2 regions of the Ruicaihuangia ninglii genome follow, and region 2 is predicted to be linked to the other one. Evidence: predicted binding sites of a transcription regulator. Region 2 holds the regulator's gene; the other holds the start of a gene.
The links. Region 2 encodes HrcA, which represses chaperone genes, less so after heat shock. Its sites were predicted from a motif close to TTNGCACTCGNNNNNNNCGAGTGCNAA; they were not measured.
Positions count from the first base shown of each region.

Region 1 (3,405 bases), 880 kb from region 2:
GGTGAATCCGGTCGCGGGATGGCGATCGCCGGCCTGATCGTCGGCTACATCGGTCTCGTCGTGGGCATCATCACCGCAATCGCGTTTGCGGTGTGGTTTGCGAACTTCGATCCCAACGACTTCAACGACCTGAACAACCTCAACTCGCTCCGCTAGTAGAAGGAACTCCAATGAGCACCGTTCCACCAGTCCCGCCCAGTGAGAACGACCCCGACCGGGTTCCACCCGTTCCTCCGGCAGACACTCCCGCTGAGCAGCCTTCCGCCCCGTACACTCCGCCGGCAGACCCGTACGCGGTGCCCCCGGCCGCGCCGTCCACAGGCGGCGCAGTCCCCGGCACGCTGCCCGGCTCCACGCCCCCGGCGCAGCCGACCCAGCCGTACGGCCAGCCCAACCAGCCGTACGGCCAGCAGCCGAATCAGCCTTACGGGCAGCCGAACCAGCCGTACGGCCAGCCGGCCTATGGGCAGCCCGCGTACGGCGCTCCGGGCGCTACGAGGCCCCAGACGCTCAGCGTGGTGTCGATGATCACCGGTATCGCCGGCATCATCTTCACCTGGGTGCCGATCCTCGGCTTCCTCTCCTCGGTCGCCGCGGTGATCACCGGTCACATGGCACAGAACCGCGAGCCGCACGCCAAGCCGTTCTGGCTGACCGGCATCATCACCGGCTACATCGGCATCGCGTTCGGATTGCTATTCACATTCCTGATTCTCGTGCTGCCGTTCCTGGTGCTCGGCTCGATTCCGAACTCCAGCTTCTAGTCTCGATCGGCCAGCAGCGCCACCCTCTTCTCGCCCAGTCGGGTGAGGATGAGGGTGGCGTTTTGCGTTCCCTTGAGGCCGAGCTTGCCGCGCAGCGAGGCGGGGTCGATGTCGACTCCGCGTTTCTTGATCTCGAGCGTTCCGATATCTCTGCTTGCCAGTTCCTTTTTCAGTGAGCGGATGTCGAGGGGCAGTGTCTCCCGGATCCTGAAGCGGCTCGCGAACGGGGTGTCCGCGCGCGCATCGCTGGTCAGGTAGGCGATCGTCGGATGCAGCATCCGTGCGCCCAGCTGACGGGCCAGGTCGCCGATCAGGCGGGCACGGATGACGGCGCCGTCCGGTTCGTAGAGGTACTCGCCGAGCGGGCCGGTGTCGGCATCGGCGCTGTCTTCCGAGGCGGTCAGCTCGGCGCTGCCATGGGCACCGATGACGAGGGCGGCGCGACCGATCCCCGGCCGTGCGACCGCGCCGAACCACAGCCCCAGCTCGACGACTTCGTGGTCGACCGACACCCACTGCGCCTCACAGTCGGCGGGGATCAGGTCGCGGTCGATGCCGGGGCCGAGCTTGATGCCGGTCGGATAGTGCTCGGCCAGGCCGAATGCGAAGTCCAGGGACGGCGACCAGTCCGCGGGGTCCTTCAGCCTGACTTTCTCGGACCGTCGCGCCGGGTCCAGCCAGACGCCGCCGATACCGGCCAAATCGACCTCCTCGGCAGCGGCATGCTCAACACGCGCGCCGGTGAACGGAGCGAGGTTGTAGGTGGCGACCGCCGCGGTGACCTCGTCGAGCTCAACCGCGGTGACATCGATGTCAAGGGCGGCCAGAGCCATCGCGTCCGCGCCGATGCCGCAGCCCAGGTCGGCGACCCAGTGCACCCCGGCGCGTTGGAACCGGCCGGCGTGCAGCGCGGCCACCTGCAGGCGCGTGGCTTGCTCCAGGCCGGCCTCGGTGAACAGCATCCGGTCGGCGAAGTCGCCGAACTTGGCCCGTGCCCGGCCGCGCAGCTTGGACTGGTTCAGTACCGCGGCGACGAGCCCGGGGGAGTGGCCGGCTTTCCGAAGATCGGCCACCATCCGCACCACGTCGGCGGAGCTCTCATAGGGCGGCAGGGCGTCCAGCAGCCGAAGGCCCTCCAACGAAAGCACTTCGCGCAGTTCCGCGGCATCCATCTGGTTATCCTCCCACTCGGTCTCGGCCGGCTCGACCAGGCGCCCGTTGATCGAGCCTGCCGAGATCTCGAAGGTGCTCGACCAGCGAAACGGTTGGCACTCACGTTGCACGAGTGCCAACCCTTTGCCTACACTGGGTTTTGGCACACTCGATGTGAGAGTGCTAACCCCGGATTTGTCTCAGAAAGAAGAGGTCAACCGTGTCGGTCTCCATCAAGCCGCTCGAGGATCGCATCGTCATTCGTCAGGTTGAGGCGGAGCAGACTACTGCTTCCGGTCTCGTCATCCCTGACACTGCGAAGGAAAAGCCCCAGGAGGGCGAGGTCGTGGCAGTCGGCCCCGGCCGCATTGACGACAACGGAAACCGCGTGCCGCTCGACGTCGCCGTCGGTGACAAGGTGATCTACTCCAAGTACGGAGGAACCGAGGTCAAGTACGGCGGCGAGGACCTGCTCGTGCTTTCCGCTCGCGACGTGCTCGCGGTCATCGTCCGCTAAGACGATCTGCGAGAGTGAAGGCCCGGTGGTTCGCCATCGGGCCTTCGTCATTCCCGGAACTTTCCACGCATAGGCTTGATCGATGACTTCTTCTCGAGATCCGGCCATGGACCGGCGGTCTGGCATCGGATTCGCGATCGGCGCGTACGGCCTGTGGGGCGTGCTGCCGGTCTACTTCCTGCTGCTGGCCCCCAGCGGGCCGGTCGAGATTGTTGCCTTGCGAGTCGTACTCTCGCTGGTCTTCTGCGCCATCCTGCTCAGTGTCACCCGCGGGTGGCGCGCGTTCGCTGCGATCGCCCGCAACAGGCGACTGCTGGCGGCGATGGCCATCGCCGGTCTGTTCATCGTGATCAACTGGCTCGTCTTCGTCTACGCCGCCTTGAATGGCCAGATCCTCGAGACATCCCTCGGCTACTTCCTCAACCCGGTGGTGACGGTGCTGCTTGGCGTGCTGGTGCTCGGCGAGCGGCTGCGGCCGCTGCAGTGGGCTTCCGTCGCGCTCGTTGTCGTGGCGGTGCTCGTCATCGCGATCGGCTATGGGGAGGTGCCGTGGATCGCGCTCATCATCGCCGCCTCGTTCGCCCTCTACGGCTTCGTCAAGAAGAAGGTCGGGTCTCAGGTCGACGCGATCAGCGGGCTCACACTGGAGACCGCATGGCTGACCCCCGCGGCTATCGTCACGCTCATCGTGATGGGCTCGATGGGCGGACTGACCCTGGGCACTGCGGGTCCCGGGCATGCCCTTCTCCTGCTCGGCGCCGGCGTGGTGACCGCCGTGCCGCTGCTGTTGTTCGCGGCCGCTTCGCGCCGGCTGCCGCTCACCTGGATGGGCATGACCCAGTACCTGGCACCTGTGCTGCAGTTCCTGTTCGGGGCATTCATCCTGCAGGAGGACATGCCCCTCGAGCGCTGGATCGGCTTCGGGCTCGTCTGGGTGGCGATCATCGTGCTGAGCATTGACATGTTCCTGTC
Region 1 is NZ_CP046619.1:2,588,900-2,592,304, reverse strand. Features, by position in the region: gene GO591_RS12630 (DUF4190 domain-containing protein) at 1-156, shown strand, start outside; gene GO591_RS16085 (DUF4190 domain-containing protein) at 171-764, shown strand; gene GO591_RS12620 (THUMP-like domain-containing protein) at 761-1,936, opposite strand; gene groES (co-chaperone GroES) at 2,137-2,433, shown strand; gene rarD (EamA family transporter RarD) at 2,516-3,405, shown strand, end outside.
Region 1: the regulator HrcA is predicted to act here: its motif matches at 2,030-2,056, upstream of groES (co-chaperone GroES).

Region 2 (3,405 bases):
ATGCTGAACACGACGACGAGGATGCCGGCAGCGGCCAGGATCAAGAACCCGATCAGCAGGATGCTGGTGATGCCACCGACGATGTACGCGATGATCATCGTGATCTGGAAGTTCAGCGCCACGCGCGCGTGGTCCCGCACGAACGGGCCACGGTCCTTGAACACCAGATATCCGATCAGCGCAGGGACGAAGCTGAAGAAGATCCCACCCAGGTGGATCAGTGTCGCCCACAGCTTCTCGTCGGCGGGGCTGAGCGGCTGCGGCGTCTGGTAGGGGTTCGTCATGCGCTCATTAAACCAGCGAGTCCGGGCTTCCGCCCGGACTCGCGAGGGCCTGCCTGCTTAATGGTGACCGTCGATCTACTTGATCATCCGGAGCGCGAACGGGTAGCGGTAGGCGACACCGTCCTTGGCGCTCATGAAACCCAGGATGGAAAAGATCACCCCGACGATCCACACGATCCAGCTCAGGTTCCCCAGGAAGCCAAGGATGCCGAAGGTCACGACGGTCAAGACCAGCGTGATGATGAACCACGCCACATTGATGATCAGAAGCGTGAGCTGAAAATTCAGGGCTTCCTGTGACTCCTGCCGGGTGAAGGCCGCCCGGTCCTTGAACACGAGGTAGATGATCAGCGAGGGGAGGAAACTCAGGATGCCGCCAAGGTGGGCAAAGGATGCCCATTGCTTATCCTGTTCCGCAGTGAGCGGGGTGACGGGCTGTGCTGGCTGGTCAGTCATTGTCATCCTCCTGGAAATGCGGTGCGAACGACCAGCTGAGGGCCGTCGCTTCGGTCATCTCACAAGGTAATCCCAGCCCCCATGGCGGGGCAATGGACCGCCCCGGCGCGTGTCGCGGTAGAATTAGCAGTCCCCGTAGACGAGTGCCAAGGCGAAGGGTTGGTGAGCATGGTTTCCGAGCGCGGATTGGAAGTACTGCGTGTCATCGTCCAGGACTACGTCGCCTCACGCGAGCCAGTCGGATCGAAATCCATCGTCGAACGCTATGCGTTCGGCGTGTCGGCGGCGACGATCCGCAACGACATGGCCCTGCTGGAAGAAGAGGAGCTGATCGCAGCCCCGCACACCTCGTCCGGCCGGGTGCCGACCGACAAGGGCTACCGGGTCTTCGTCGACCAGCTCGCGGACATGCGCCCGCTCACCGCCGCGCAACGCACAGCCATTGAGACCTTCCTTGGTGAATCCGCCGATCTTGACGACGTGCTGGGACGGACGGTGCGGCTGCTGTCGCAGCTGACCAGCCAGGTCGCCCTCGTGCAGTACCCGACCTTCGGCCCGTCGAAAGTGCGCCACGTCGAATTGGTTCCGTTCGGAACTCACCGGCTGATGACCGTCTTCATCACGGATGCCGGTCGGGTCGACCAGAACATCATCGAAGTGGCCGACAGCGTCGATGAGGCCTTCCTCGGTGAGATGCGGGCCAAGATCAACGCCGTGCTCGGTGGAAAGGGACTCGCGGAGGCTTCCGCTGAACTCTCCACGCTGACCGAGCTGTTCGCTCCCGAGCGGGCGACGGTGATCCGTCAGGTTGCCGCCGGCCTGATCGGACAGGTCGCCGCGAACCGCCACGACCGCCTGGTGATGGCGGGCACGGCGAACCTCGTGCGCACCGAGCAGGATTTCAGTGGAAATCTCTATCCTGTGCTCGAGGCGATCGAGGAACAGGTGACCCTGCTGAAGCTGTTCCACGAACTGGAGATAGACACCCAGGCCGTCACCGTCAGCATCGGACGGGAGAACGCCGAGTTCGGCCTGTCCGACACGTCGGTACTGACTAGTGGCTACGCGGCATCCGGTGGCGCTTTGGCGAGGCTCGGCGTGATCGGGCCAACAAGAATGGATTATTCAAACAACATGGCAGCCGTGCGGGCAGTGGCCCGCTATCTCTCGCGGCTGCTCGGTGAGGAAACCAGGTAGTGGCAGACCATTACGACGTTCTCGGAGTCGACCGAAACGCGACCCCTGACGAAATCAAGAAGGCTTATCGGCGGCTCGCTCGGGAATTGCACCCCGACGTGAACCCCAGCCCGGATGCATCCGAGCGCTTCAAGCTCGTCACGCACGCGTACGACGTGCTCAGCGACCCGCAGCAGCGTCAGCAGTACGACCTGGGTCCGCAGCCGAGCTTCGGTGGCCAAGGTTTCGGCGGCTTCGGCGACATCTTCGAGACCTTCTTCGGCGCGGGTGCGGGCGGTGGCCGCGGACCGCGGTCGCGGCGTGAGCGCGGTCAGGATGCCCTGCTTCGCGTCGAGGTGGACCTCGACGAGGTGATCTTCGGCACCCGCCGGGACATTGAAGTGGACACCGCCGTGCTCTGCGAGACCTGTAACGGGTCGTGCTGCGCGCCCGGAACCTCCCCGGTCACCTGCGACATCTGCCACGGCACCGGCAGCATTCAGCGCTCCGTGCGCAGCCTGCTCGGCAACGTGATGACCTCGAACCCGTGTGGCACCTGCCGCGGCTACGGCACCGTCATCCCGAACCCGTGCCCGACCTGCGCCGGCCAGGGACGCGTGCGCGCACGCCGCACGATTCCCGTCGACATCCCGGCCGGCGTTGACACCGGGCTGCGGCTGCAGATGCCCGGCCAGGGCGAGGTCGGTCAGGCCGGCGGTCCGCGCGGCGACCTCTACCTCGAGATCAAGGTGCGCCATCACGACACCTTCAGCCGGAACGGCGACGACCTGCTGGCCACTCTTGAAGTGGAGATGGTCGACGCGATCCTCGGCACCGAGGTCACCCTCAAGACGCTTGACGGTGAAGTCACGGTCGACATCCGGCCCGGAACGCAGAGCGCCGAGGTGATCACCATTCCCGATCGCGGTATCAGCCACCTGCGCGGGTCCGGTCGCGGCGACCTGCGGATCGGTATCCAGGTGGTCACCCCGACCAAGCTGAACCGCAAAGAGGAAGAACTCATCCGCCAGTTCGCGAGCAAGTACAAGAGTGAGGCGCCGCAGCTCGCGCACTTCCAGCAGGGTTTGTTCGCCAAACTGCGCGACCGCTTCCTGAACCTCTGATCCGGCCCTGACCCGTGGCGCACTTCTACCTCAACGAGTCGCTCATCGAGGTGACCCCCGGCGGAAGCGTCCAGCTCACCGGTGCGGAGGCCAAGCATGCGGTCACCGTCAGCCGGATGCGGGTGGGCGAGAGCCTGTCGATCGGCAACGGACAGGGCCTGGTGGTCACCGGCGAGATCACCGAAGCGGATGCCACCCGCCTCACCTTGCGCGCCGACACGGTCGTGCACACCACGGCTCCGGCACCGCGGATCACGCTCGCTCAGGCCCTCGCCAAGGGCGACCGGGACGAGATGGCCGTGCAGGCCGCAACCGAACTCGGCATCGACCGGGTTGTGCCCTGGGCCGCGGAACGGTCGATCAGC
Region 2 is NZ_CP046619.1:1,711,632-1,715,036, reverse strand. Features, by position in the region: gene GO591_RS08195 (DUF4870 domain-containing protein) at 1-284, opposite strand, end outside; gene GO591_RS08190 (DUF4870 domain-containing protein) at 360-740, opposite strand; gene hrcA (heat-inducible transcriptional repressor HrcA) at 909-1,937, shown strand; gene dnaJ (molecular chaperone DnaJ) at 1,937-3,040, shown strand; gene GO591_RS08175 (16S rRNA (uracil(1498)-N(3))-methyltransferase) at 3,055-3,405, shown strand, end outside.